DNA from 2 places in the Arthrobacter sp. UYP6 genome. Region 1 is predicted to be linked to the other one. Evidence: predicted binding sites of a transcription regulator. Region 1 holds the regulator's gene; the other holds the start of a gene.

Region 1 (14,581 bases):
GCCGTCCGCTGCCAGGACGGTGAGCCCGTGGGCGCGGAAGGCGGACATCACGAAGTCGAACTCGACGCCGGTGACCACGGGCAGGTGAAACAGGGAGCCGGCGGTGGAGCGCACGGCTTTGGGGTTGTGAATGTCCACGCTGGAGGCGGTCAACACCACGGCGTCGGCGCCCGCGGAATCCGCAGCGCGGAGGATCGTTCCTGCATTGCCGGGGTCGCGGACTTCGCACAGCACGGCAATCAGGCGGGCTCCGGAGGCCAGCACCTCATCCAGGTCGTAGTCCTGGATGCGGCAAACGGCCACGATGCCCTGCGGGGAAATAGTGGTGGCCATCGCGCCGATCACTTCATCAGTGGCCAGGCGCAGCGATACGTCTGCTGCCAGATCCGCCAGCTCGGGCAGCCGGTCCAAGCACCCTTCAGTGGCAAAGACTTCAAGTACGACGCCGGTGCCGCCGCTGTGAACATCCGCCCGGTGGCTCAACAGCGCCTCCCGGACGGCTTGCGGCCCCTCGGCCACGAAACGTCCGGTCTTTAAACGCGCTGGGCGCCCGGCCAGCTTCGCCACGTCCCTCACCCGATCTGCTCGGGGGTTGGACATTAGCGGAGCCGGCGGGCGCCCATCGATACTCATGATCGGTTAATAACCGGTCTTTAGCCCTGGAACTTCTGGCGGGATTCTCCGCCAGCAGGCTCCAGGCCGGCAGCCTTGGCTGCTTCGACGGAGTTGAACCAGTATTCGGCTACGGTCTGCTCGTACCAGGTGGAACCCGGAACGTGGTACTTGCCCGAAGCCTGGTTTCCCTTGATGACATAGCCTTCGGGGGCGTCGCCCTCAGAAGCCTTGAAGCCACCCTTGGCCTCAGCTACAGCAGCGGCCGGCTTGGAGGCAGCCGGAGCAGCCTTTGCAGCGGGAGCAGCGGCGACGGCCGGGGCGGAAGTATCGGAGGGCAGTGCGTTCTTGGCGATCTGCACCAGCGTGGCGAACGCTGCGGCGTCGTTGACGGCCAGTTCGGCCAGCATGCGGCGGTCAACCTGGATCTCGGCAGCCTTCAGGCCCTGGATCAGACGGTTGTAGGTCAGGCCGTTGGCGCGGGATGCAGCATTGATGCGCTGGATCCACAGGCGACGGAAGTCACCCTTGCGCTTGCGGCGGTCGCCGTAGCTGTACACAAACGAGTGCAGCAGCTGCTCTTTGGCCTTGCGGACCAGGCGTGAACGCTGTCCGCGGTAACCCTTGGCGCGCTCGAGAATAACCCGACGCTTCTTGTGGGCGTTTACCGCCCGCTTCACACGTGCCACGTGCGTACTCCTTTAGATAAATCTTCCGTGCACCGCGAGGTGCTCGGCCTGGTACTCAGGCCCGGAAAAGCTTGGTGGGGTGACGGCAGCCCGGACGGGCCGCCTGTCGAGGGAAAAGACTAGATGCCCAGCATCTTCTTGATGACCTTGGCGTCTGCCGGGGCAACAATCTTGTCACTGGCGAGGCGGCGCGTCAGCGTGGACGGCTTGTGCTCGAGGTAGTGGCGGCGGTTGGCCTGCTGGCGCTTGAGCTTGCCGGTTCCGGTCAGCTTGAAGCGCTTCTTGGCGCCACTGTGGGTCTTCATCTTCGGCATGACTACCGATCTCCTTTAGGTTTCCGCGGGCCTGGGCCCGCGGGGCTTTGGGCACCTTTGCAGGTGCCAGGGGTTACTGGACGCCGGGACGTCCTGCGGGAAAAGCTGAGACTTACTCCGCAGTTCCGGGCTTATTCTGGCTCGCTGCGCCCCGTGAAGGAGCAGCCTTGCCAGCAGGTTTGGGCGCTGCAGCCGGCTTGGGCCGGGCTGCAGGCTTCGGTGCGGGCTTCATTGCCGTGGGCTTAGGCACTGCAGCAGGCTTGGGAGCAGCTGCGGGCTTCGACTCGACCGGGGCGGCCGGAGCAGCGGGAGCCTCTGCGGCCGGCTGGGGAGCCGGAGCCTTGGCAGCCTGTGCCGCACGGCGTGCATCGGAAGCAGCCTTCTCAGCTGCTGCCTGTGCGCGCTTTTCGGCCATTTCCTTGTCAGCCTGTTCCTTCTCTGCACGGGCCTTGTCAGCCTCGGCAGCGGAGGAACCGAGGCGCAGGCCGTCCGGCAGAAGATCTGCCAGGCTCTGCGTCAGCGGCGCCTTGTTCTCGGCGGAGGTATCCACCCGAGCGGGGGCTTCGCCGTTCTTGGCGGCCTCGTTGGCTGCCTTGGCGTCTGCGCGCTGCGTTGCGCGGCGGGCTTCAGCCTTGGCCTCTGCCTTGTTCTTCAGCGGGCCAATGACCATGACCATGTTGCGGCCGTCGATGCGGGGAGTGGATTCAACCACACCAACCTCGGCGACGTCAGCTGCGAACTTGTTCAGCAGCTTCATGCCCATTTCCGGACGCTGCTGTTCGCGGCCGCGGAACTGGATCATGGCCTTGACCTTGTCACCGGCTGCGAGGAAGCGCATGGCGTGGCCGCGCTTGGTTTCGTAGTCGTGAGTGTCAATCTTCAGACGGAACCGGATTTCCTTCAGGACGGTGTTCGTCTGATTCTTGCGAGCCTCACGGGCCTTGACAGCGGCTTCGTACTTGTACTTGCCGAAGTCCATTAGTTTGCACACCGGAGGCTTGGCCTGCGGTGCTACCTCAACAAGATCAAGGTCGGATTCGGCTGCCAGACGCAGGGCGTCTTCAATACGGACAACCCCAACTTGCTCTCCAGCCGGTCCTACCAGCCGCACCTCAGGGACGCGGATTCGATCATTGATTCTTGGCTCGCTAATGTTGCAGCTCCTGTTTATTCCAAAACGGCTACCGCCTGCAACTGAAGAAGGCCCCCAATTGCATGCGCAATCGGAGGCCTCGAGGGGTCGGCATGTGCCGCGTGAGCAGCAACCTCCCGGGGTAACTGGCCAGGCAATGCCTGGACCCGCCACCGGGGGCCGACCATACCCGGCAACTCTGCTTCTGCACCTGCGCCCTACAGGGCACATGAACTGAAGATTCAGGTTGACGCGGGTGGGAGGAGTCTCCGCTTGCATACTGGTTGAAGTGGAACTTTCAACATCCACCTTGTGAAGTGCAGTGCCCTTACGGGCAGTACCTCTAAGGGCAGTGAAAGTAACGACAACCAGTCGGTCTGTGACAAGCTTACCAGTATGAGTACCCCACAGAGCAACCCGGCGGGCGAGCCCACCCGCCATTCCTTCCCCGGCACCACGGAAGAGGTGCACGCCCCCTCCGCTGAAGAGCAGGAAGTGGCGGCCCAGATGCGCGACATCGCCGAGGTTCCCGCAATTGAAGTCATCACCACCGCTGCCGTTCACCTGATGAGCGCGGCCGCCGTCAAGTGCGGCCTGGCCGACGGCGACGACGCCGAGGAACTGAAGGACCTCGACGAAGCCCGGAAGCTGATTACGGCCCTGGCCGGCTTCGTGACCGCCGCCGCTCCCGAGATCGGCAGCCAGCATGCCGGTCCGTTGCGCGACGGCCTGCGTTCGCTGCAGCTGGCCTTCCGTGAGGCCTCCGAGCTGCAGGACGCTCCGGGCAAGGGCCCAGGCGAGAAGTTCACCGGCCCCGTCAACTAACCCAGCACCAGCCTGCGCCCGGAGTGCCTGCCCGCTGAGGCAGGCACTCCGGGCTTTTCTGTGCCCGGCGGCGGCGCGTACCCTGTACGGGACATTCAAGGAAAGGCGGCGACTCGCAATGACCGGCAGTGGTGCGGAGGCTTACCGAAAACGGCTGGAACAGGCGGCGCGACTCAAAGCCGCCGGAACACCCGAAGCTGCCGGTTACAAGCTGCCCGAGGGGCTGGGCACTGCCGAATCCGATGAAGCGCACGAGAGACGCCGGAAGTTCACCGAGGCGCAGAAGGCGGACTACCTCATTCGGGATGCCATGAAACGCGGCGAGTTCGACAACCTCAGCTACGCAGGCAAACCCATTCCCGGCCTTGATGATCCCGATCCACACTGGTGGATCAAGCGGCTCATCCAACGGGAGAACATCAGCGGGCTGGGCCCCCCGGCCCTACTGCTTCGGGTAGAGGACGAGGAGTTCGAGGGACGCCTGGATCAGTTACCCTCCGAGGCTCAGGTGCGCGACGCCGTTGAGGACTTCAACTCGCGCGTCATCAACGCGCGCCGGCAGCTATTGGGCGGTCCGCCGGTGATTACCAAACTGCGCGACGTCCAGGACGAGGTGCACGGCTGGCGGCAGCGCCGGGGATTGCCCGTTGCTGACGCCGGAGCAGCGGCGGAAGTCGGCGCTGGGGAACCGGATGCTCCGGAACACGGCAGACGCGGCCGGAACAGCCCGGGCAATCCATCCGGCTGGGGGCGCCGACTGCAGCGGTGGCTGCCGGGTTGGCTGAGGGGAAGGAGCCTTTGGCCCTAGACCTCCGACAGACGCTGTCCGCGCCGGCTGAACCTGCGCACCGTCAGGATGACCAGGACCAGCAGCGACGCTGAGACTCCGGCGAAGGCGAAACCTGCCCACGGCCCCACAAAATCGATGGCGGCACCGGCCAGCGGAGCTCCCAGAGCGGTACCGGAGGTGAGCGCAGACCCGTACCAGCCCATCGCTTCACCGCGGCGCTCCTCGGACACCAGATCGGCCACGCGTTCGGAAGCAGAGGACAATACGGGGGCGCAAAGCAGCCCGGCCGGAATGGACAGCAGCGCCAAGCTGATCGTGTCCGTTGCCAGGGCCATGGGAAGCGTCAGGACGGCCATGGCCAGCAGGAGCAGCATGGGTGAAATCCGGCGGCTCATGGCTCCGTAAATCAATCCGCCCACCACCGAGGCTGCGCACCAGACGGCGAAAACAAGGCCCACCTGCTGGGGCTTTCCGGAGGACTCCACCAGGGCGACAATGCCCACATCGGAGCTGGACAGCAGCAGACCGGCACCCACCGCTACGGCAAAGACCACGGCCACACTGACCGTGAACCAGGAGAACCCCGAGCGCAGCCGCGCCCCGCGGCTCAGGACCGCCAGGGGCTGCAGTTCCGCCGAAGCCTCCGCCAGATGTGCCGGCGCAGCGGCAACCACGGCGGCGTTGGCCGCGTCGCGTTCCTGGACCTCGGTGGCGGCGTCGCGCGGGTTCTCCGAACGTGTGGGCGGGTTGAACCAGATCAGCAGCAGGCCTGCGAGCGACGTGGTAATGCCCACCATGGTTAGCCCCACCACGGAGGAAAGCGAGGTGGCGAGGACGGCGCCCAGGGCGGGCCCGCCCATGAAAACAACCTCGGTGGCAATGGAGTCCAGGGCGAACGCCGTCCGCCGCTGGTCCCCCGTGGCCAGCACGCCCAGTGACTGCCGGACCACGCTGAAGACCGGAAGCGTGAAGACGCCGCCGATCAGCGCCAGGACCAGCAGCCACTCATAGCTGGCATGCGGGGCGATGGACCAGATGACGGCCTCGGAGATGACCGAGGGAATCAGCGCCCGGCGCAGGCCCACATTGTCCACGCGGCGGCCGCGCCACGGGGCGCCGAAGGCAATGCCCACCGTGACAACCGCCGCAACTGCGCCGGCCTTGGCATAGCCCATGTCCATGGTCATGACCACATGCAGGGTCAGGAGCACACCTGCTGCGGAGTGCGGGAAACGGGCAATCATTCCCACCAGCAGCAGACGGCGGATCGGGGCAACACGAAGCAGCTCCCCGTAGGCGGCAAAATTCACGGCACTTCTCTTCCGGCGGTCCCCCGCCCAACGGGTCAGCGCGTGATTTTGAGTTCCAGTGAATCCACGCGCTCGACAAATAAGGGATCGGCAGCGAGCCGTTGCTGCAGCGTTCCGGCGATGCCCTGCACCGCCTGCGCATCCAGTCCCGGTGCCAGGTGAAGAACCATTCTAAGCTCAGGACCGGCACCGCCTCCGGCCATGACGGACCCGCGCGCCGACCGCGTGGCCGTCCCCGGCCCCTGAACCAGCTCCACCCTGGTAACTGAGGGTTCGACGTCGACGGCTGCGGACACAGCCCGGCCCACCTCTTCGTCGGCGTAGGAGGGGGTCCAGTCCCGCTGCTGGGCCAGTGCCCACATGGCCGGCCGGCGCACCACAAAGGTGACGTCAGCACCGGGATCCACGACCAGCAGCTGCGCCTCCTCCGACACGGCGGAGAGCGCGGCCCGGGCAGCGTACACCGCCACCGGGCGGGCTTCCGGATGCCACTTCTGCAGGGCAGGAACGGAGGTGAACACCGGCAGGGCCTTGCGGCCGTCCGGGGCCGTCAGCGTGACCAAGGCCATGTCCGCTTCTTTGTCCGCGGCCAGACCGTGCTCGGATGCCGCTTCCTCGGCCAGGGTCGCGACGATGGGCACGAACACGCGGGCGCTGGCCAGCGAGGCCACCACCTGCGCCTCGGTGCCGGTGCCGGCTTCCAGCGCCGCCAGGGCGGCGAGGTAACCTGCGTCGGCACTTCCGTCGTCGGCGTCAAAGTTGTGCAGCGGGTTGCCGTCACCGGACAGATCCCGACCGGCCCAGGACTGTCCCGCAGAGTCGGCCGGCCCGCCGGCGCCGGCAAGGGCGGCGGCGATGTGTCCGGGAAGGGCGCGCTCAGCCATGGGTCCTAGCGCTCCGGGTGGCCGGCGACGTCGAAGGCCTGCGGCAGGGTGAAGGCGCCGGCATAGAGGGCCTTGCCCACAATGGTGCCTTCCAGCCCCAGCGGAACGAGCTCGCGCAGGGCAGCCAGATCATCCAGGGACGAGATGCCGCCGGAAGCGACAACGGGACGGTCGGTGCGCTGAAGGACCTCGCGCAGCAGCTCGAGGTTCGGGCCGCGCAGCGTTCCGTCCTTCGTGACGTCGGTGACCACGTAGCGCGGGCAGCCGGCGTCCTCCAGACGGGCCAGCACCTCCCAGAGGTCGCCGCCGTCCTTGGTCCAGCCGCGGGCGGCCAGGGTGGTGCCGCGGACATCAAGCCCGACGGCGATGGCCTCGCCGTAGCGGGCAATCGCGCTGGCGGTCCACTCCGGGTTTTCCAGTGCGGCGGTGCCCAGATTGACGCGGCTGGCGCCCAGTTCCAGGGCCATGTCCAGGGAGGCATCGTCGCGGATGCCGCCGGAGAGTTCCACCTTGATATCCAGCTGGTCCACCACACGCTTGAGCAGGGGCAGGTTGGAACCGCGGCCGAAGGCTGCGTCCAGGTCCACCAGATGGACCCAGGCGGCGCCGTCGTTCTGCCAGGCCATGGCGGCATCGAGCGGATCGCCGTAGCTGGTTTCGCTGCCGGCTTCGCCCTGGACCAGGCGAACGGCCTGGCCGTCGGCTACATCCACGGCGGGCAGAAGTTCGAGGACGGGTGTTTCAACAAGTGACATGGTTCTGCTTTCCGTGGGGGTTTCGGCAGCGGCGGAGGGTGTTAGACGCTGCTGTCGATCAAGAGGTAGGCGCCAAGCAGGGACATTCCCGCAAGGACCCAAAAACTAACGGTGACGATTTGGGACATGCCCTGACGGCGGAAGGAAATGGCGCCGCCGATCAGAATTCCGGCAAGGCCCATCAAAATGACGCTCCACATAGCCCTAGCCCAGCGTCTTCAGCCAGTTTTCCAGCAGCGCCGCACCGGCGTCACCGGACTTTTCCGGATGGAACTGCGTGGCCGTCAGCGGCCCGTTTTCCACGGCTGCCACAAAGCGGCTGCCGTGCTCGGCCCAAGTGACCTGGGGAGCACGCATGGCGGGCTGGGTAACGTCGAAGTCCCATTTCTGCACGCCGTAGCTGTGCACAAAGTAGAAGCGCTCGTCCTCGATGCCGGCAAATAGCTGGGAGCCTTCCGGCGGCTGGACGGTGTTCCAGCCCATGTGCGGCACCACATCGGCGTCCAGGCGTTCCACAACGCCGGGCCACTCCCCCATTCCGGGGGTGCGCACGCCGTGCTCCACACCCTCATCGAAGAGCACCTGAAGTCCCACGCAGATGCCCATCACCGGGCGGCCGCCGGCGATGCGACGTCCGATCAGGCGGAGGGCATCCACCTCTTTCAGGCCCTGCATAACGGCGGCAAAGGCACCGACTCCGGGCACCAGCAGGCCGTCGGCCTCGAGGACATCGGCGGACTTGGAACTCAGGGTGACGTTTGCGCCTACGCGCTCCAGCGCGCGGACGGCGGAACGAATGTTGCCGGACCCATAATCAAGGACCGTGACGTTGCGGCTGCTCATAGGGCTCCCTTGGTGGACGGAATGCCCTCTACCCGGGGATCCGGCTCCACAGCGGCACGCAGGGCGCGCGCAAAGGCCTTGAACTGGGCTTCCACGATATGGTGCGGGTCCCGGCCGGCAATAACGGTCATGTGCAGGCAGATCTGGGCGTGCAGCGTGATGGCCTCGAAGACGTGGCGGGTCAGCGAACCGGTGAAGTGTCCGCCGATCAGGTGGTATTCCTGTCCTGCAGGCTCCCCCGAGTGCACCAGATAAGGGCGGCCGGAAATGTCGACGACGGCGTTGGCCAGGGCTTCGTCCAGCGGAACCGTGGCCTCGCCGAAACGGCGGATGCCGGCCTTGTTACCGAGCGCGGTCTTCAGCGCCTCGCCAATGCTGATGGCAATGTCCTCGACGGTGTGGTGGACATCGATATGGGTGTCACCGGTGGCCTGGACCGTGAGATCCATCAGGGAGTGCTTGGCCAGAGCCGTCAGCATGTGGTCGTAGAACGGCACAGATGTGCTGATGCTGGACTGGCCCGTTCCGTCCAGGTCCAGCTCCACTACCACAGACGATTCACTGGTCACCCGTTCGATCCGGGCCGTGCGTCCGGTGGTGGTCTCCACAGTCATGGTTTTCCTTTGAAAGAAGATGGTCTCTGCTAACAGTTTAGTGGCTGCCCGCCGGAGAGGTTCCGCGGCGGTGTGGCCCCCGGAAGGGCTACCGCGCGGTGGAACGTGCCGGGGCTACCGGCCAGGGCTACCGGCCAGGGCTACCGGCCAGGGCTACCGGCCAGGGCTACCGAATGCCGGCGGCCAGCAGCTCGCGGAGCCGGGACAGGAAGGCACTGGTCTCAGGCTCGGTGCCCGCGGTAACCCGCAGGTAGCCCGGGATTCCGACGTCGCGCACCAGTACGCCTGCCTCCAACAGCCCTTCCCAGACAACATGGGGGTGCTCCATCCCGCCGAAGAACACGAAATTGGCGTCCGACGGTGCGGGCTTGAGGTCCAGGACGAGCAGCTCCGAAACAATGCGGTCACGCTGGACTTTGATGGCCTCCACGTTGGCGAGCAGTGCATCGGCGTGTTCCAGGGCTGCGTTGGCAGTGGCCTGCGTGATTGCTGAAAGGTGGTAAGGCAGCCGGACCAGGCGCAGTGCGTCGGCGACTTCGGGGGCTGCCGCCATGTAGCCCACCCGGGCTCCGGCGAGCGCGAAGGCCTTGCTCATGGTCCGCGAGACGATCAGTCGCTCCCGGCCGGGCAGCAGCTGCAGCGCACTGGGGGTTCCGGCGTGGAAGAACTCGGCGTAGGCCTCATCCACGATCACGATTGTCTGAGACGCGGCGCCGGCCTCATAGACGGCTTCGATCACGTCCAGTGAAAGCGCGGTGCCCGTGGGATTGTTGGGTGTGCACAGGAAGACGATGTTCGGCGCGTGGGTGCGTACCTGTTCTGCTGCGGACTCCGCCGTGAGCTCGAAGTCATCGCTGCGTGTGCCCTTGAGGTAGCGGGTGCCGGTGCCGCTGGCCAGCAGCGGGTACATGGAATAGGTGGGAGGGAAACCCATGGCCGTGCGTCCCGGGCCACCGAAGGCTTGAAGGATCTGCTGCAGAACCTCGTTGGATCCATTGGCCGCCCAGATATTGTCAGCGCCGAGTCCGTGGCCAAGGTATGCGGCCAGCCGTTCACGCAGCTCCGTGAACTCCCGGTCCGGATAGCGGTTAAGGCCTTCCACCGCATGCTCTACGGACAGTGCAATGGCCTTGCGCACCGGCTCCGGCAGGCCATGGGTGTTCTCGTTGACGTTTAACAGGATGGGCACATCCAGCTGCGGGGCTCCGTAGGGGGTTAGGCCGCGGAGATCGTCGCGCAGGGGAAGTCGGTTCAGTCTTTCCAGCTGTTCAGTCACCTGTACAGCTTAAGACTCGAAGGCGGAGCGGGAAGAATCCCCCGCCGCGCAGGAAGCGTTGTTACGCCGTGTTAGCCAGCGGCGGTGAGTTGCGTGCCCAATTGGCTGGAACAGCCGTAAGCAGGGGCACCTGTGTCGGGACTCTGCGGCTGCGAAAGGCGACTACATGATTCAGCTACAGGGAGCGGCTGCAGGATGCGGCTACCGGGAGCAGCTGCAGGAACTCCGTGGATGATGCGAACTCAGCGGAGAGAGTTGAGCGTCCCGGGTGGCTGGGACCCCACGCCTAGTGGGGTCGGAACGAAGCGCTGCCCAGGTCAGGCCGAATCCTCAGCCTTGGACCGGCACGTACAACTGCGCGCCGACGGGGATCCGGGCCTCAGTGAGGTTGTTGAGTTCCATAATGTCGGCTATGACGTCCCTCGGATCACGCTCCGGGGCAAATTCCTGGGCCAGTCCCCACAGCGTTTCCCCGGCAGCCACACTGACCTGAACGGTCCGGGTTACCTCGGGGCTACCGCTGGATGCCATGGCCGGGGCGGTGAAGAAACCCAGAACAGTGAGTGCTGCAGCGGCGGTGAGCATCAGCGGCAGACCAATAAAGACGAGCCGGCCCCTGCGGGTCAGGCGCAACCCGCGCCGTTCCCCCGGCACGGTGGAAGACGGCAAAGGCGAACCTGGCAAAGCGGCTTCTCGGCTCTCCGGACCAGTGGAGCTCTCCGGGCCAGTGGATGCGAAGGCTTCCGACGGAAGGAGCGGGGCAACCCCGGCATGCAGGGAAGGAAGGACTGTCTGGGTGGGCATAACAACACCTTTCCGGTTCGATTGCAACGAGGAAAACCCGAAGCCATATTCGAACGATTGGAAGCTATTCGACATACCCGGACGCCGTCGTTGGCGACTTCTCGAAAGTATGTTCGACTCTTGCTGACTCATTTCTAGCACCTATCTACTAACAAAGTCGAGACTCGCTCGAACAAATGTTTGAAAACGTTGCTCCGCTCCCTTAGCGTTGAGGACGAGGGAGAGGTTTACCCGGTTTTGGTCGGGCCGCTCCCGGAGCGTGAGCTCCGGATCGGTTCGTCAGCACCACTGAACCAGCTACCTCTGACATAACCGCCGGCACGGCTTGCACAGCGTTCCGGTTCCGCCTTTTACCCGATCGACCATTTACCGACCAGCTCCGGCAACGCCCGGACCAGCTGACCCGAAGGGAACCCCACGTGGCCCGCAGGACTGCTTCCGAAGACAGCACCAACAAGCCAGCTGCCGCAGGCACCCGTGCGCGTGCCAAGGGGCTCACTCCTCGGCAGAAAACCGTCCTGGAAATGATCCAGCGGTCTGTGAGCACCAACGGGTACCCGCCCACCATGCGGGAAATCGGAGACACCGTAGGTCTGGCCAGCCTTTCCAGCGTCACCCATCAGCTCATGCAGCTGGAGAAGCTCGGCTACATCCGCCGCGACCCCAAGCGTCCCCGTGCCATGGAGATCCTCATCCCCCTGATGCTTCGCGACGGCAACGCGGGAACCCCTGAGGCGGCGGAGGACGGAGCCGCAGCCAGCGGACAGCCCGCGCCCGCCGCCTCCGACCGTCTGTCCACGGACGGGGCCAACGCCGCCACTCCGGCGCCGGCACTGGCATCAGTAACCGAACTTTCCACCTCCGTGGACACCGCCATGGTCCCCCTGGTAGGCCGTATTGCCGCCGGCGGTCCGATTCTGGCCGAGCAGGTCGTGGAGGACATCATGCCGCTGCCCCGCCAGCTGGTGGGCCACGGCGACCTCTTCATGCTCAAGGTCTCGGGAGACTCCATGGTGGACGCCGCCATCTGTGACGGCGACTGGGTGGTTGTCCGCCGGCAGCCAACAGCCGAGAACGGTGACATCGTGGCCGCTCTGCTTGATGACGAGGCCACGGTCAAGACCTTCCGGCAGCGCAACGGCCACACCTGGCTGCTGCCCCAGAACACCCGCTACGAGCCCATCGTGGGCGATCACGCCGTCATCATGGGCAAAGTTGTCTCGGTGATGCGTTCGCTCTAGCGGGGGCTCTCCAGCGGGGGCTTTCCAGCAGGGGCCATTGGAGCGCTCCCGGACAACAAAAATGGCGGTCGGAATTTCTTCCGGCCGCCATTTGCGTATCTGCTGCCTTCTTCTTGTGCCTGTCGACTTCCCAGCGCCTACTTCCGTGCGCCCTGCTTCTGCGCTGTGAGCTCCTCGGCCGCCGATTGCTCAGCCAGGCGTCCCAGCACCGAGAGCACCACTGAGCGGTCGGTGGTGGACCAGAAGGGCGGCAGCGCCGCGCGCAGGAAGCCCCCGTAGCGTGCCGTGGCCAGCCGTGAGTCGAGGACGGCGACCACGCCGCGGTCCCCGGAGGCACGGATGAGCCGGCCGGCGCCCTGGGCCAGACGCACTGCAGCATGGGTGGCAGCGACGGACATGAAGCCGTTGCCCCCGGCTTTGGCCACCGCACGGGTGCGTGCGGTCATCAGGGGATCATCCGGGCGGGGAAAGGGTATGCGGTCGATCAGTACGAGCCGGCAGGCGGCCCCCGGAACGTCCACGCCCTGCCAGAGGGACATCGTGCCGAAAAGGCAGGTGTCGGGTTCCTCCGAGAACTGCTTCACGAGTGAGGACATAGAGGATTCCCCCTGGCACAGGATGGGAAAGTCCACCCGGCCGCGCATGGCATCCGCCGCGTCCTCGGCTGCCCGGCGCGAGGAGAACAAACCCAGGGCGCCGCCGTTGGAAGCCCGAAGCAGCGCTTCAATCTCATCCAGCTGCGCTTCGGAGGTGCCCCGCTCAGGCTTGGGCAGGTCCTTGGCCACGTAAAGGACACCCTGGCGTGGATAGTCGAAGGGACTGCCGACGTCGGTTCCGGTCCACGATGGAGCTCCGGGACCAAGCAGGCCCAGGGCTCCGGCAACCGGGCCAAATTCGGAGCCGATGGCCAGGGTGGCCGAGGTCAGGACCACCGTGTGGCCGTCGAAGAGCCCTTCCCGCAGCCGTCCTGCCACGGACAGCGGCGCAACGTTCAACGTGGCCGGAGCAGTTTCATCCGGCGGTGAGAACCCGCCCGACGGCGAGAAGGAGCTGGGCCTCGAAGCCCAGATCACCTCACCGGCGGCCGGAGCCGACACCAGCCGTTCGCAGACGGTCAGCACAGCCATCAGCCGGGAGCGCGCCGTCTGGCGGCCGCCGTCGGCGGTTTCGCCAGGCTCGGGCTTGGAATCGGAAAGTGCCACCCGGCAGGCTTCACGGATCCGGCCCACCGCCTGTTCCTGCTCTTCGTTCAGTCCGCTGGCCAGCAGGCCGGAGGGAATATTCTCCAGGGACTTCTCGAAGGCTCGTGCCGCCTGTGCCAGTTCCTCCACGCTGGCGGAGGTGTGCTTGCGCGCAGCTGTCACGGCGGCGGTGACAACCGTCCCGGACAACTGTCCGGTGACAGCACCGGTGACCCGGTCCTGCAGTTCGTGGGCCTCATCGATCACCACCACGTCATAATCCGGCAGCACGGCCAGACCCTCAAAGGCGGCAATGGCCAGCATCGCGTGGTTGGTGATAACGACGTCGGCCACTGCGGCGGAGGCGCGGGCCCGCTCGCTGAAGCACTCTGCGGCCACCGGGCATTTCTGCGCGCCGAGGCACTCCATGGAGGTCACCGACACCTGCCGCCAGGCACGGTCGCTGACACCGGGCACCAGATCATCCCGGTCACCGGTGTCCGTTTCCTCGGCCCACTCGCGCAGCCGCATCACTTCACGACCCATGGCGGAGGTGGGAGCGGGCGCGGGGTGGGCCACACCGTGGTCATCGCCCAGGGTGAAGAGAGCCCCGGCGGGATCTTCCTCTTCCGGGAATCCTCCGCCGGTCTTGTGCAGGCAGACATAGTTGCTGCGGCCCTTGAGCAGCGCCACGTCAACGTCCCGGGGCAGCTTGGGCTTGAGCGTCTTGAGCAGCCGGGGCAGGTCCCGGCCCACAATCTGGGACTGCAGGGCCAGCGTGGCGGTGGACACGAGCGTGGGCTTGGTGCTCTCCAGCGCGTGATGGATCAGCGGCACCAGATAGGCCAGGGACTTGCCGGTTCCGGTGCCGGCTTGGACCAGCAGGTGCTGGCCCTCATCAATGGCCTGCGTGACCTGCCGGGCCATTTCATGCTGGCCCGGGCGGTTTTGTCCACCCATGCCGGCAACGGCGGTGTCCAGCAGTTCCAGGACTTCGCCGGTGGTGTCTTTACTCATGGGTGACGAACGGCTCCAGTTCAGCAGCGAGGCCTTCGCGGACCATGACGTGCAGCCGGGTTCCGGTTTCGGAATGGTCCACGGAGAGGATTTCGGTGTCCGGGCTATGTAGCCGTGACACCACGTCCCCGCGCTCGTAGGGCACCATCAGTGTCAAATCCACCGCGGGGCGGGGAATGCCTTCGGAGATGGCCTGCAGGAGTTCGTCGATGCCTTCGCCGGTGCGGGCGGAGACCACCACATGGCGGCGTTCCTTCTGCCGCAGCCGTTCCAGCACAAACGGATCCGCAGCAT
Region 2 (14,581 bases), on a different contig from region 1:
CAGCTCCGTGCCGTCCTCCAGGGTCATCTTCTGGGTGGCGTTGTGCGTGTTGAAGCAGTACTGCGGCTCGCCCTTGCGGCAGGCGCGGCACTCGCCGCAGACAGCGCGCCAGTTCAGGACCACGCGGTCGCCCGGGGCAACCTCGGTGACATCGGGGCCGACGGCGGAAACCACGCCGGTGGCCTCGTGGCCCAGCAGGAACGGGTAATCGTCATTGATGGCACCCTGCTTGTAATGCAGGTCAGTGTGGCAGACACCGCAGGTGAGGATGTCCACCAGGGCTTCACCGGGGCCGGGATCCGGAACCAGGATGGTCTCGAGGGAGACCGGTGCGTTCTTTTCCTTGACGACTACTGCCTGAACCTTGTGAACCATATGCGTTGTGCTGCCTCTCGGGGTGTCCGGGCGGGACGCCGATGTCCGGCGCTCCGCATTCCATCCTATGAAGCGGGACGGAGATGCGCGAAGTTGACGTGCGTGAAAATGGCGGGCTGCGAGGCCCCTGCCGGGCAGGGACCTCTGTGTGTGCAGCTCCGGTGGCTTGAGAGGGTCTTCCTGTCTCTGTGTGTGCAGCTCCGGTGGGTTGGCCGCGCGGGAAGCCGCCATATCTGCGCATTGGATGAAATGTGCAGTCCGCGAACTCACCGTTTCTGCACACTCGATGCCTACTTACGAAGGATCAGGAAGTGACCCTCTGCGGAATGGGGCTCAGACGCCCAGGCGGGCCTTGACTTCGGCGGCGGAGGGGTTGGTGGCCGACGAGCCGTCCGGGAAGATCACGGTGGGCACGGTCTGGTTGCCGCCGTTGATTTCGGCCACGAGTTCCGCGGTGCCGTCCACGTCTTCGATATTGACCTCGTTGTAGCCGATTCCGGCAGCATCCAGCTGAGACTTCAGGCGTCGGCAGTAACCGCACCAGGAGGTGGAAAACATGGTGATGGAACCGGCGTCGGGGGTGAAAGCTTCTGCTGTGGCGGCCATGGAAGGCTCCTTTATGTGCTGAGAAACAGGGACTGCCGGGTACAACCGCCGGGGCACCGGTTCAATTCCCCAGCCTCCCGCAGCGGAAAGTCGACCCAGGCGGCACCTGCGCGCCTGCTGACGCCCTGGTGCACATCCGAGCCTAAGGCAGGGCAAACTTGAAGCATGTGCGGACGTTACGTAATGGCGAAGACCACGGCGGACCTGGTTGCGGAGGCCGAGGCAGAAGCTGATGCCAATCTGGAGCTGCGCCAATCCTGGAATGTGGCGCCGACGTCGGACGTCCCGGTGGTGCTGGAACGGTATATCGGCGGACCCGTGAACCGCGGCCCGGTGCGGCAGGTTCATGTGGCGCAGTGGGGACTGGTGCCGGGATGGGCAAAGGACGCTTCGGCGGGGGCTCGGGCGTTCAACGCACGCAGCGAAACGGTGCTGGAGAAGCCGACCTTCCGCGACGCCGTCGTCTCGCGCCGCTGCGCGGTGCCGGTGCAGGGGTACTACGAGTGGAAATCGGGGCCGGGAAAAACCAAACGGCCTCACTATGTGCGGCGTGCGGACGGGGCGCTGACGTTTTTCGCCGGACTTTACGAGTGGTGGCGCGACCCGGCGAAGGCTCCGGGGGAGCCGGGCAGCTGGCTGCTCTCGACGTCGATCCTGACGACTGCGGCCCCGGACCCGGAGGTAATCCGCAGTGCCGGGCAGCCCGAGGTGCTCGCGGAACTGGGGGAGCTGCACGATCGGCTGCCGATGCCGCTCAGCCGGGACACGATGGCGGCGTGGCTGGACCCTGCTGCGCCTAACGCGGGGGCGCTGGTTCGCCGGGTTCTCGCCGAAGCCCATGGCGAGGCAGCACGCTGGACTCTGAACGAAGTGGGGCCGGCCGTGGGAAGCGTGCGCAACGACGGGCCGGAGCTCCTGGCGGCTCCGACCCCTGAGACAGGAGCCGAGCCCGCACTGTTCTAGACGGACGTTCTACGCTGGGACAGGTAGATAAGGAAGAAGCTGACCGCACTGCCTGCGGGGAGGTACCGGAATGGACTCATCACACGTCCTTGCCCTAGTAGTTGCGCATCCCGATGATGACGCCTACGGGTTGGCCGGAACGGTGGCTCTGCACGAACATGATCCCGGGTTCCGTTTCATCCTGGTCCACGCGACCGACGGCGGCGGTGGCCAGACTGACCCTTCCTATCCACCGCTGCATGAACCCCTGGGCCAGATTCGACGACGCGAATTGGACGCCGCCTGGACCGCTCACGGCCGGCCGCCGGACCGCCACGAGTGGCTGGGGTACGAGGACGGCACGCTCAACCGGGTACCGCTTGCCGAACTCGCGGAACGCATCGGCGGGATCCTGGCTCAGGAACGGCCCGACGTCGTCGCCACCTTTGGGCCCGACGGGATCACCGGCCATCCGGACCATGTTGCCGTTGGAGCCGCCACAGATGCTGCCTTCGACCGCCTGCGCGACGGCGGCGGTTCCGGGATGCGGCGTCTGCTGCACGGCGCCGTCCTGGGAACGCTGGAACCGAAGCCGGCTCCGGCACGGCCTTGCCCCTTGGAACGAGGAACGGCTGTATGACCTACATCCGGTTCCGGACGAGCAGATCGGCATTGAGGTGGACGTCAGCAGCGTGGCGCAGCGGGTGGTCGCGGGGCTGATGGAACACCGGTCACAGCGCAGCGCGGTCTCACCCGGAGTGCCCCTGGAAGCGGAGGAGGATGCCCGCTGGACGCGTGCCGTAGGGGTTGAACCGCTGGTCATTGCCTGGCCGCCGGCCCCGCCCGGGGCAACGCTGCTGGGCGACATCTTCGAAGGACTGGACTAGGTCTAGCCGGGCTGTCCGCTCATGGCTCCCGCTGGACCCGGATCGGCCTCCAGCGGCTCCATGACCTCAGCCACGTCAAGGGTCACGTTTCCCTTCTCATCGACGCTCAAGCCGGGGTTGTAGCAAACCTCCCACCGGTAACCGTCGGGATCGGTGAAGTAGCCCGAATAACCGCCCCAGCTCATCTGCGTTCCCGGAGCCGAGATGGAACCGCCGGCTGCGGCGGCTTCAGCCAGGACAGCGTCCACTTCTGCGGGGGACGCCACGTTGTGGCCCAGGGTGACCGGAGCGGCACCTGCCTCTCCCATGGGTCCGGCTTCGGCGGCCAGATGGTCACGGCGGAAAAACGCCAGCAGCAGGCCGTGGCCCACCTGGTAGAAGATCACTTCTTCGGGAACATACTGGGCGGCTTCCCAGCCCAGCCTGGAGGTATAGAACGCGTAGGTAACCTCGAGATCCCGCACGCCAACGGTCATCACGGACAAAGAAGGTTTCATTCCCTGATCCTGCCACTGCCGGCCCAATATGTTCCTTTTTTACATCCCGGGAAAGGGCGTGAACGCCCGGGCACCGTTGACGCCGCTGCCGGGCGGGGCTGTCATGGAGTTATGGCCCGGAATGCATCAGCACCCCGTCAACCTGCCGGCAGTCACCGGGTCGGCTCCGCGGCCACGCAGAGCCCCGCTGGCGGGAGCCCTAATGGTGAGGGGCCCGACGGCGGCCGGACAGACCGGCGCACGGGCTGGGCCCGTTTTCTGATTCCCGTGGTGCTGATCCTGGTCTGGCTGACGGTCGGAGGAATCGGCGGACCCTATTTCGGCAAGATCAGCGAAGTGGCCGACAACAACCAGGCGTCCTACCTGCCGGCCAGCTCCGACTCCACGCAGGTGGCGGAGCTGCAAAAGGAATTCACTGACAGCGACGCGATTCCCGCCGTGATTGTCTACGTGAACGATGCCGGCCTCACGCAGCAGGACCGCAGCTTCATCGACGGCCGGGTCACGGCACTAGCCAAAGTCCCGGGAGTCGCCGGCGGAGTCTCCCCGGCACAGATCTCCACGGACGGCAAGGCTGCGGAAATCTTTGTTCCGGTCCTGGACACGGACGAAGCAGCAACTACGGTCCAAGAGCTGCGCACCGTGATCGCGGACGGCATTCCCCCCGGATTGTCCGGCTACGTCACCGGGCCCGCCGGACAGCTGGCTGACATCACCGAGGCTTTCGGGGGGATCGACACTTCGCTTGTGCTGGTGGCGGGGTTGGCAGTGTTTGTGATCCTGGTGATTGTCTACCGTTCCCCGCTGCTGCCAATCCTGGTGCTGATGACGTCCCTCCTGGCCCTCTCGGCAGCAATTCTGGTGGTCTTCTACTTGGCCAAGGGCGGATTCCTGACCCTGAACGGCCAGGTGCAGGGCATCCTGTTCATCCTGGGCATCGGCGCGGCCACCGATTATTCGCTGCTCTATGTCTCCCGCTACCGGGAGTCGCTGCGGGACCACTCCGGCAGATGGGACGCCACGCGGGCAGCATTGAAGGGGACCATTGAACCGGTGCTGGCCTCGGCGGCCACCGTCACCGCGGGCCTGCTGTGCCTGCTGCTGAGCGACCTGAACTCCAACAAGGCGCTGGGTCCGGTGGCCGCAATCGGAATTGGCTTCGCCTTCCTCGCCGCGATGACGCTGCTGCCGGCGCTGTTGATGCTGACCGGACGTGCCGCCTTCTGGCCCCGGCGGCCGCAGTTCGGGTCCCCGCATCCGGATCGCGACGGCAACGACCCCAAGGGCATCTGGCCTCGGGTCGCGCGGATCATCAAGGCGCATCCGCGCCGGGTCTGGGTCATCCCCGCAGTGGTGCTGCTGATTGCGGCCACGGGGATGCTGCAGCTGCGGGCCTCGGGAGTTCCGCAAAGCGACTTTGTGCTGGGGCAAACGGACGCGAAGGAGGGCCAGCAGGTGCTCGGCGAGCATTTCCCCTCCGGTTCCGGCAGCCCGGTCCTGATTGTGGCTCCGGAAGACAAGCTCGACGACGTTGCCCGCACGGTGCTGAACGTCTCCGGCGTGGAATCCCTCGCCGTGGACGCCACCGGAACTCCGACAGGAAGCCTGCCGGTCACGGCCGACGGCGTCCAGGCCTCACCGGTGCCCGGCTCCGCGGGTGAACCAAAGGTGGTGGACGGCAAGGTGCTGATGGAAGCCACCCTGACCAATGCCGCCGAGTCCGATGCCGCTGAGCAGACCGTGCAAACCATGCGCGATGATGTCTCGGACATCGACGGCGTGCTGATCGGCGGCGTCACGGCCACCACCATCGACACCAACGCCGCAGCCACCCATGACCGGGACCTGATCATTCCCGTGGTGCTGGTGGTGATCCTCTTCCTGCTGATGCTCCTGCTGCGCTCCATCCTGGCGCCCGTCCTGCTGATCCTGACCGTGCTGCTGTCCTTCGGTGCGACTCTTGGCGTCTCTGCCCTGGTGTTCAACCACGTTTTGGACTTCCCCGGAGCGGACCCGGCCGTGCCGCTCTTCGGGTTTATTTTTCTGGTGGCCCTAGGCGTGGACTACAACATCTTCCTCATGACCAGAGTGCGGGAGGAGAGCCTGATGCACGGCACCCACGAGGGGGTGATCCGCGGACTGATGATTACCGGCAGCGTCATCTCCAGCGCCGGCATTGTGCTGGCCGCGACGTTTGCGGCGCTGGGCGTGATTCCGGTGCTGTTCCTGGCACAGCTGGCCTTCATGGTGGCCTTCGGGGTGTTGCTGGACACTCTGGTGGTGCGCTCCCTGCTGGTCCCCGCCCTTTCCTATGACATTGGCCGCAAGATCTGGTGGCCTTCAAAGCTCTCCCGGGAGCGCCCGGGGCAGCACCGGCCGGGTGCCGCTGGGCATTCAACTGCTGCCCCGCACGTTCCGTAGCGGGGCGGACACTCTGAGGCCCGCTAGTCTAAAACCATGGAAACCCTTGATCATCAACGATCCATGACCTGTCAGCTGGACGATGTACGCACCGCCATAGATGAGATTGATGAGGAGATCGTGGCGCTGATCTGGCGCCGGGAGCGGCTGGTGCGTCTTGCCGGTTCCCTCAAGGACAACGACGCCGAGGTGTTGGCTCCCGAGCGGGTCGAGGAAGTCCTCGAACACGTGCGCGCCACCGCCGAAGCACAGGACGGGGACCCCACGGTGGTGGAAGCCACCTACCGCGCCATGATTGACGCCTTTATTGGCTACGAGCTGAAGGTACGCCGCCGGGCGGAGGTGCAGGCCAAGCTGGACGCCTTTTCGCGCAGCTAACCGGACCTGCTGCCGGTCGCTACGGCGTGGGGTACGGTACTTACACGTCAGACGTGCCCTGCACCGGCACAGCACGCACCCAGGGGAAGAGGCAGCAATGGAACAGGAGCGGCCGGCAGCTAATATCACTGCCCCGGAACAAACGGCATCGGACCAGTGGCGGGCCGTTGCAGCTGCGCTCGCCGATGAACGCAGGCTGAAGCTCTACGCGCGGATCATCACGGCTGCGGAGCGGGGAGCGCCCCTGGATGGACAGGATCTGGAGCCCAAGGAACGCAAATCGCTGACCGCCCTGCAGAAAGCCGGGCTGGTCTCCTCGGGTGCCTGCGATGTCCAGCCGGTCAGCGGTGTGTTTGCCCGGTTGCTGGCCAGCGGCAAAGAGGCGCCGGAAACCTCGGCGCGCAGGTTCCTCGTCAACGGAAAAATCTGTGCGTACCCCCGGCGGCAGGCGGATCGGCTGGAGCTGCTCCACTACGTGGCCGGGCACGTCTTCGAAACGGCCCCGGCACCTCCCGGAGAGGCGCCGGTGATGAACGAACGGGAGATCACCGAACGCCTGGGCCACTACTCGGAGGATCCGGCCGGCGTCCGGCGTTACCTGGTGGATGAGGGCATCGTCAGGCGTAATCCGGAGGGCTCACGGTACTGGTTGGCCAGCCCACGGCCTGCAGACGGCTGGGAGTTTGCCAGCTGAGCAGTTCCTGTTGACTCGGCCGCTGATGTGACAGCTGCCCTGTTACTCCGATGTCCCCGCTTCGAGGATCGACACGATGGAGAAGAGCGTGAAGCAGACAGCTCCGAGTCCAACCAGCACATGCGCATCGACAAAGAATGCAGGGTCTGTGCCTGCGGCTTCAAAGAGGAACGCGGCGAAGAACAGACAGGTGAGCGCTGTTCCTATGGGCATGAGGGGGATGCGATTGGCCAGGGCAAATGTGCGGCGCCAGACGAGGGCGAGCAGCAGCACTTTGGACAGGATGCTGAAGCAGATCAGCCCGAGGCCGATCAGCACGCATCCCGGGGCCAGCCGATAGGGCTCGTTTGAGCTGAACAGCACAAATAATCCGAGCAGTATGTTGACCGTGCCTGCGGCAGCGACGAGCCAGGCCCAGGCGAAACGCTCGGCATCGCTGAATACGTTGCGCACCTGGCGCACGATGCTCGCGACGAGAGAGATCAGCGCCGTGCAGATGGCCGACAGACCGATCATGACGTGGCCGGCAACGAATCCGGGGGTGTCTGAGCGCACCAGCAGGCCGGTTGCAAGGGAGAGCCCGACGACGGCGGCCACCAGCGGAACTGCGATCAGTAGGGCGCCAACGGCCCGGGAGTGGGCGCCGTCCGGCGGGCCGCCCAGAGGATCGAGTAACTGTGCGGACTGGATCAGCGAGAATTTCGTGGAGGCGGCCGCGACGGTGCTGACGCACGCGGCGACCAAGCCGACGCCGATCACCACGAAGCCCGCCGTGAGGTTCTCCGCCGCGGTGTTCTCTCGGTTGGCCAGCACGATGCCCCAGATGATGGCGGCGGCGGCAACCACGTAGCCGGAGAGGGGCAAAATGATCTCCCACACGCGCCCATAGCTGTTGATGAGCTGCCTGATGATGGTGGCTGCCGTAGTGAACAGTGCGTAACAGATGGCGGTCAGTCCGGCGTTGACGTGTCCGGCGACAAAGTGGCCGGCATCGTTCGGTCCGGCCAGGATATAGAGGCCGTAGGACAGGCAGAGCGCGCCCATCAGGAGCGGTATGGCGCGAAAAATGATACTCATCGTGTGGTTCATGGCGTACCCCGAGAGAAATCGTGGAACCCGGCGGCTTCAACACCATGGTCGGTCCGCATTAGTGCCAGTTTGCCCCTCTGATAGCCGTGGAACAACGCCGGAGGCAGTGACCAGCTCCCTGGGCAGGTGACTTCTCGTTCTCCGCAGCTCCGGCGCCTGCCGGTAGCGGCGGCATTTGGGGCAGGACGTGCGGTCCAGCCCGGAGGCGGCCCTGCGCCGTTGACTCGGTTGCGCTCGGGGCGTCTGATGGAAAGTGCCGTTTGGTTCGGCACTCATTGCGGACGACTTCCCTAGGAGCGTCATGGCCGCCAAATTTACCGCCCACGGAGCCGAAGCCACCCATCCCGGAGCCCGGGCAGCAACTGATCTGGGTTCACCGGCGTCGTCCTATCTGCTGAGGACCCCGGCCCCGCCCACAACAGCCGGCTCCGCCGCAGGAGGCGACGGTCAGCCGCCCGCCATGACGGCCGGGGTAGCCCCGTCGCCGCATACCCGGCGGCAAATCGCACTGGTCTTCGCCGGCCTGATCCTGGCCGTACTGATTTCCGCCCTGGACCAGACCATCGTGTCCACCGCGCTTCCCACCATCGTGGGGGACCTGCAGGGCCTGGATCACCTGTCCTGGGTGATTACCGCTTACCTGCTCACCTCCACCATCGGGCTGCCGATCTACGGCAAGCTCGGTGACCTGCTGGGACGCAAGAACATCTTTGTCTTTGCGATTATCGTGTTTCTGATCGGCTCAGCCCTGTCGGGACAGGCGCACAGCATGGCCGAGCTGATCACGTACCGCGCCATCCAGGGTGTGGGCGGCGGCGGGCTGATCATCGGCGCGCAGGCCATCATCGGCGACCTTGTCTCCGCCCGCGAGCGCGGCCGGTACATGGGGCTGATTGGCGCAGCCTTTGGGCTGGCCTCGGTGAGCGGGCCGCTGATTGGCGGCTACCTGACCGAGTACTGGTCCTGGCGGTGGGTCTTCTACATCAACCTTCCGCTGGGCCTTCTCGCCTTGGTTGTCATCATCACCTCCCTGCACCTGCCGGTGCGATCCGGACCGCGTCCGCCGCTGGACTACCTCGGCGCCGCGCTGCTGGCCCTGGTCAGCTCCGCGCTGGTGATGCTGACCAGCTGGGGCGGCACCACCTATGCCTGGACCTCGCCAACCATCCTGGGACTGGGCGCCGCTGCCGCCGTCGGCGTGGCGCTCTTCATCCCGGTGGAGCTGCGGGCCAGGGAACCGATCCTGCCGCTGCGGCTCTTCCGCAACCGCAATTTCCTGGTGTGCACCCTGGTGGGCCTGTCGGTGGGGCTGGCGATGTTCGGCAGCATCTCCTATCTGCCCACCTTCCTGCAGATGGTCAACGGCGCCTCGGCCACCATGTCCGGGCTGATGATGCTGCCGATGACGGCAGGCCTGCTGATCACGTCCATCGGCACCGGGCAGCTGATCTCGCGCACCGGCAGATACAAGATTCACCCCATCCTCGGCACTGCCGTCATGATCATCGGACTTCTGCTCCTGTCCCGGATTTCCAACACCACGCCGTACGGATTCACCGCCCTGGGCATGTTTGTGCTGGGCCTGGGCATCGGCGCCCTGATGCAGAACCTGGTACTGATTGTGCAGAACAGCGTGCCCGTGCAGGACATGGGCACCGGGGTCTCCTCGGCCAACTACTTCCGGCAGATGGGCGGATCGCTGGGAATCGCGGTGTTCGGCTCATTCTTCATCAAGCGCCTGAATGACCAGGTGGCTGACGCCCCGGCGCAGGCTGCGGGTGTGCTCCGCAACGGAGTGAATTCAATCAGTCCGTCCGAACTGAAAACCCTCCCGGCCCCGGTGCGGGACTTCATCGCGCAGGCCTTCGGAGATGCCCTGCCGCCGATCTTCCTGCTCGGCATTCCGGCCCTGGGCGCAGGGCTGGTCCTGACCCTGTTCATCAAGCAGATTCCGCTCTCCACCAGCGCTAATGTTCAGCTGGGCACGCAGTCGCCGCGTTGAACGTTTCAGCTATTTAAGAGACAAACCTCACTGCAGATCGGTGTATATTCATGACGCGCAGACAGAGCGCAGCACATGCGGCAGCGCTGCCCGGGGTAACCCCAGCCGGAGCGGCTTCCCCGGTGGAACGCAGGCTTCCCCGGCACCGCATGTCCCCGGAAGAGATGCACCGCTCCGTGCAGATGGCTTCTGCCGCCGCGGCAGCCGCCGGTGCCTCCCAGATGTCCTCTTCCGTTGCCGCTACGGTGCCCGGTACGGCTACGGCATCCGATGCAACGACGGCGTCGGACGGTTCCGGAGGCCCTCCCGGGCAGGCGGGCTCTCCCACCGGTCCGGAGGACCCGGCCAAACGCCGGAACCGGACCCTGGTTTTTACCGGACTGGTGCTCTCGGTTCTGCTGGCAGCACTGGACCAGACGATCGTCGCCACAGCACTGCCCACTATCGTGGGGGACCTGAACGGGCTGGAGCACCTGTCCTGGGTGGTGACCGCCTATATCCTGGCGGCAACCATCGGACTTCCTATCTACGGCAAGCTGGGAGACCTCTACGGCCGCAAGAACATCTTCATCTTCGCGATTGTGGTGTTCCTCATTGGTTCCATGCTCTCTGGCCTGGCTCAGAGCATGGGCCAGTTGATTGCTTTCCGGGCGCTGCAGGGCATCGGCGGCGGCGGGCTCATGATCGGGGCGCAGGCAATTATCGGGGACCTTGTATCCCCGCGTGAACGCGGCCGTTACATGGGGCTGATCGGTGCCGCCTTTGGCCTGGCATCCGTTGGCGGTCCGCTGCTGGGCGGCTGGATCACTGATTCCTGGTCCTGGCGGTGGGTGTTTTACATCAATGTGCCCATTGGCGCGGTGGCCCTGTTTGTGGTGATCACCTCCCTGCATCTGCCCAAGCACCCGGCGCGGCGGGTACAGCTGGACTATCCCGGCGCGGCACTGCTGGCGATCGCTTCGACAGCGCTGATCCTGGTCACCAGCTGGGGTGGAACTACCTACGACTGGTACAGCCCGCAGATCCTCGGGCTTTCCGCGCTGGCTCTAGCCGCCGCTGCGGGTTTTATCCGGGCTGAGCAGCGTGCCAGCGAGCCAATCCTGCCGCTGGGCCTGTTCCGGCTGCGGAATTTCCTCCTGCCGGTCCTGGTGGGCATCGCAGTAGGCATAGCCATGTTCTCCACCATTTCCTACCTGCCCACGTTCCTGCAGATGGTCAACGGTGCCAGCGCCACGCAATCGGGGCTGATGATGCTGCCGATGATGGGCGGGCTGCTGCTGACCTCAATTGGTACCGGTCAGCTGATCTCACGCACCGGCCGCTACAAGATTTATCCCATTGCAGGGTGTGCCTTGGTGATTGTCGGGTTGATTCTCCTCTCGAGGATTTCTGAATCGACGCCGTACTGGTTCACAGCTATGGGGATGGCAGTGCTGGGCATGGGGATCGGCGCCCTGATGCAGAACCTGGTGCTGATTGTGCAGAACAGTGTGCCGGGCAAGGACATGGGAACAGCCATCTCTTCTGCGAACTACTTCCGGCAGATCGGCGCATCCTTCGGCATCGCCGCTTTCGGATCCATTTTTATTCACCGGCTTGCAGACCAGCTGGCCGGTGCGCCTGCCAGTGTTGCAGCGGCCGTTCCCGGCGGGAGCATCAATTCGCTGAGTCCTTCCCTGCTTCACGGGTTGCCGGTGCCGGTGCAGGACGTTATTGCCAGCGCCTTTGGGCAGGCACTGCCGCCAATTTTCCTGCTCAGTGTGCCCATTGTTGCGCTGGGCGGAGTGCTCTGCCTGTTCATCAAGGAGATACCGCTGTCTACACAATCCAGGGTGGAGGCAGCAGCGGAATAACGGGGGCCGGTCAGCGGGCCCTTTTGTCAGATGGTGGCCGTACACTGGAACTATTCGAATATGTGTTCGAATATTTCCAGTGGAGGTTTCGGCCGGATCCAGCTTGGCCCTCAGCAGTATTCCCCGGGCAGGTTGAGGGCAACCGTGGCGGTGGCCGGGGTGCGGGGCCGGCTGGCTATCAGGTACAGAAAGGACGGCCGTGGGCGTCTTCAGCGAAGCAGTAGAGGTGGTGTGTTCTCTGGGCGGGCAGCCGCTGCGGCTGTCCTGGCAAGGGCATACCTATAAGGTGGCAGCGGATCCGGTGCGCTGGTACGAACGCCGGAACTGGTGGGATGAGGAAGCCCGGGCCGAACGCGGGCACGGCCCCGGGCTGGTGGACTCGGAGATCTGGCGGGTCCAGGCCCGGCAAACCCCGCGCTCGCCGCTGCGCACCCTGGATCTTTCCCACGACATCAGCTCCGGCCGCTGGCGCCTGATCCGCATTCATGACGCCTTGCGGGAAAGCGCCTAGGACTGCCCTGACATGAGCTTCACCCATCTTCATGCCGCCACCGCGTTCAGCGCCCACTACGGAGTCTCCTGGCCGGAGGATATGGCGCAGGCCGCCGCTGCGGACGGTGCCGACGCGCTCGCCTGCACCGACCGGGATGGACTGTACGGAACGGTCAAGCACCTGCGCGCCTGCATGGACACCGGAATTGATCCGATTGTGGGGGTGGACCTTGCGGTGTTGGGGGAGCCCGATGCCAACGGGGTCCGGTCGGTCAGCGGACGCGTGGTGGTTTTGGCCCGCGGCCGGCGAAGCGGTGCCGGCTACCGGGCGCTGTGCCGGCTGATTTCCGATGCCCACGCCGGCACCTCGGCCTCGGCTGCCCGCAAGGGCAGTAAGCCGGTGGGGGTGACGCTGGCGCAGCTGGCCGCGCGGGCAGCGGGCGACGACGGCAGCGACGGAGGCGGTCACGGCGGCAACGGCTCCGAACCCGTCCTGACCGTGCTGGTGGGACCCTGGTCCGACGTCGGGACCGCCATGCGCAGCCGCAGCTACGCCGTTGCCCGCACGCTGTTTGCCCGCTGGCAGGCCCTCCTGCCCCGCGGGGCGCTCGCCGTGGAGGTGGTGGCCCACCTCAGCGCGCCGGGAAGCAACCTCAGCCTGGCCCATGCCGTGCGGATGCTGCGGCTGGCTGATGAAATGCAGCTGCCGGCGATCCTCACCAATGCGGTGCGCTATGTGGATGCCGACGGCGCCGCCACCGCCGATGTCCTGGACGCCGCCCGGGCGCTGACCTCCATGGCACGGCTTCCGGATCTGCAGCCCAATGGCCAGGGCTGGCTCAAAAGTGCCGCGCAGATGACCTCGCTTGCCCGCGAGATCAGTGCCGAAGCCGGTTACGGGGCCGCCGGTGCCGCCCGGATGCTGGGCGACACCGAAGCGCTCGCCGATGCCTGCCGGATGGACCCCGTGCAGGATATGGGCTGGAAGCAGCCGGTGGTTCCGGAAGCCTCGGTAATCGGCATTACCTCCGAACCGATGGCGGAGCTGGTGAGCCGCTGCGAAGCCGGCATTGGCCGCAGGTTCCCGGCACTGGACCCGGGCGCCGAAGCGCGCCTGCGGAACCGGCTGGCCCATGAGCTGGGCATCATTGAACGGCTGGGGTTCGCCTCCTACTTCCTGACCGTCGCCGAGGTCTCCGCCATGATCACCGGCATGGGGGTGCGTGCCGCAGCGCGCGGCTCGGGAGCCTCTTCGCTGGTGAATTATCTGCTGGGTGTCAGCCACGTGAATCCGCTGGCCCATGACCTGATTTTTGAGCGGTTCCTCTCCCGGGACCGCTCCACCCTGCCGGACATCGACATCGATGTGGAAAGCGCCCAGCGGCACAATGTCTACCACCGCATCTTTGAACGCTTCGGGGCGGAACGGGTCACCCTGATGAGCATGCAGAACGGCTACCGGGCCCGCGGGGCGGTGCGCGACGCCGGGATGGCACTGGGTATGGCCGAGGAGGACATTGGAGCCGTGGCCAAACAGCTGTGGCGTTTCTCCGCCCGGAAGTTCCGTGAGGCGCTCGCGGAAAAGCCCGAGCTGCGGGAGATTGCCGGCCGGGTGGAGGGCAACCGGCAGCTGGATCTGCTGGTGGATCTGACCGAGCGCCTGGACCGGCTGCCCCGGCACATTTCCATGCACCCCTGCGGTGTGATCCTGGGAGACACGTCCCTGCTGGACCGCACCCCGGTGCAGCCCTCCGGCCTGGGCCTGCCCATGTCCCAGTTCGACAAGCACGACATGGATCCTATGGGCATGCTCAAGCTCGATGTGCTGGGCGTGCGGATGCAAAGCGCCATGGCCTATGCCCTGCAGGAAGTGCGGCGGCTGCATCCCACCAAGGAAGAGACCGTACGCGCCGGTGCGCATCCCGCCGGGCCCACGGGGAAGGGACCGGACTATGTACTGGCGGACGGTTCCATCGACCTCGACGCCGTACCGCTGGATGATGCGCCCACGTATGACCTGATCTGCAGCACCTACACCCTGGGATGCTTCCAGATCGAGTCGCCGGGCCAGCGGGAACTGATCGGCAAACTCGCCCCGCGGGAGTTCAACGACCTGATCATCGACATCTCACTGTTCCGGCCCGGACCCATGAAATCCGACATGGTCCGCCCGTTCCTGGAACACCGGCACGGCTGGTCGCCGGAGGTGTATCCGCATGAGGCCCTGCGACCGGTTCTGGCAGAGACGCACGGGGTGACCGTGTTCCATGAACAGGTGCTGCGCACCTTCGATGTGTTCACCGGCTGCGGCCTGGCCAAGGCCGATGAGCTGCGACGGCTGCTGG

Evidence for each region. The regulator LexA, encoded in region 1, represses DNA repair genes until DNA is damaged. The targets are predictions, from matches to a motif close to TCGAACANNTGTTCGA.
Region 2: a site for LexA is predicted at 11,799-11,814, ahead of ABIB35_RS03200 (DUF6504 family protein). Genes of this name have one in related genera too.

The regions. Positions count from the first base shown of each region.
Region 1 covers NZ_JBEPPM010000007.1:129,587-144,167, reverse strand. Annotated here, with positions in the region: gene ABIB35_RS08160 (TrmH family RNA methyltransferase) at 1-633, opposite strand, end outside; gene rplT (50S ribosomal protein L20, sunset domain variant) at 654-1,301, opposite strand; gene rpmI (50S ribosomal protein L35) at 1,421-1,615, opposite strand; gene infC (translation initiation factor IF-3) at 1,728-2,726, opposite strand; gene ABIB35_RS08140 (DUF1844 domain-containing protein) at 3,144-3,572, shown strand; gene ABIB35_RS08135 (DnaJ family domain-containing protein) at 3,691-4,380, shown strand; gene ABIB35_RS08130 (MFS transporter) at 4,377-5,672, opposite strand; gene ABIB35_RS08125 (SseB family protein) at 5,708-6,556, opposite strand; gene priA (bifunctional 1-(5-phosphoribosyl)-5-((5-phosphoribosylamino)methylideneamino)imidazole-4-carboxamide isomerase/phosphoribosylanthranilate isomerase PriA) at 6,562-7,311, opposite strand; gene ABIB35_RS08115 (CG2302 family histidine operon protein) at 7,353-7,511, opposite strand; gene hisH (imidazole glycerol phosphate synthase subunit HisH) at 7,516-8,154, opposite strand; gene hisB (imidazoleglycerol-phosphate dehydratase HisB) at 8,151-8,768, opposite strand; gene ABIB35_RS08100 (histidinol-phosphate transaminase) at 8,935-10,044, opposite strand; gene ABIB35_RS08095 (LysM peptidoglycan-binding domain-containing protein) at 10,375-10,713, opposite strand; gene lexA (transcriptional repressor LexA) at 11,373-12,089, shown strand; gene ABIB35_RS08085 (ATP-dependent DNA helicase) at 12,227-14,287, opposite strand; gene hflX (GTPase HflX) at 14,280-14,581, opposite strand, start outside.
Region 2 covers NZ_JBEPPM010000003.1:12,419-26,999, forward strand. Annotated here, with positions in the region: gene ABIB35_RS03140 (S-(hydroxymethyl)mycothiol dehydrogenase) at 1-375, opposite strand, end outside; gene ABIB35_RS03145 (mycoredoxin) at 709-981, opposite strand; gene ABIB35_RS03150 (SOS response-associated peptidase) at 1,147-1,944, shown strand; gene ABIB35_RS03155 (PIG-L deacetylase family protein) at 2,015-2,563, shown strand; gene ABIB35_RS03160 (hypothetical protein) at 2,601-2,810, shown strand; gene ABIB35_RS03165 (VOC family protein) at 2,813-3,307, opposite strand; gene ABIB35_RS03170 (MMPL family transporter) at 3,419-5,728, shown strand; gene ABIB35_RS03175 (chorismate mutase) at 5,765-6,106, shown strand; gene ABIB35_RS03180 (DUF2087 domain-containing protein) at 6,204-6,800, shown strand; gene ABIB35_RS03185 (DUF2776 family protein) at 6,843-7,877, opposite strand; gene ABIB35_RS03190 (MDR family MFS transporter) at 8,191-9,891, shown strand; gene ABIB35_RS03195 (MDR family MFS transporter) at 9,942-11,744, shown strand; gene ABIB35_RS03200 (DUF6504 family protein) at 11,944-12,255, shown strand; gene ABIB35_RS03205 (DNA polymerase III subunit alpha) at 12,268-14,581, shown strand, end outside.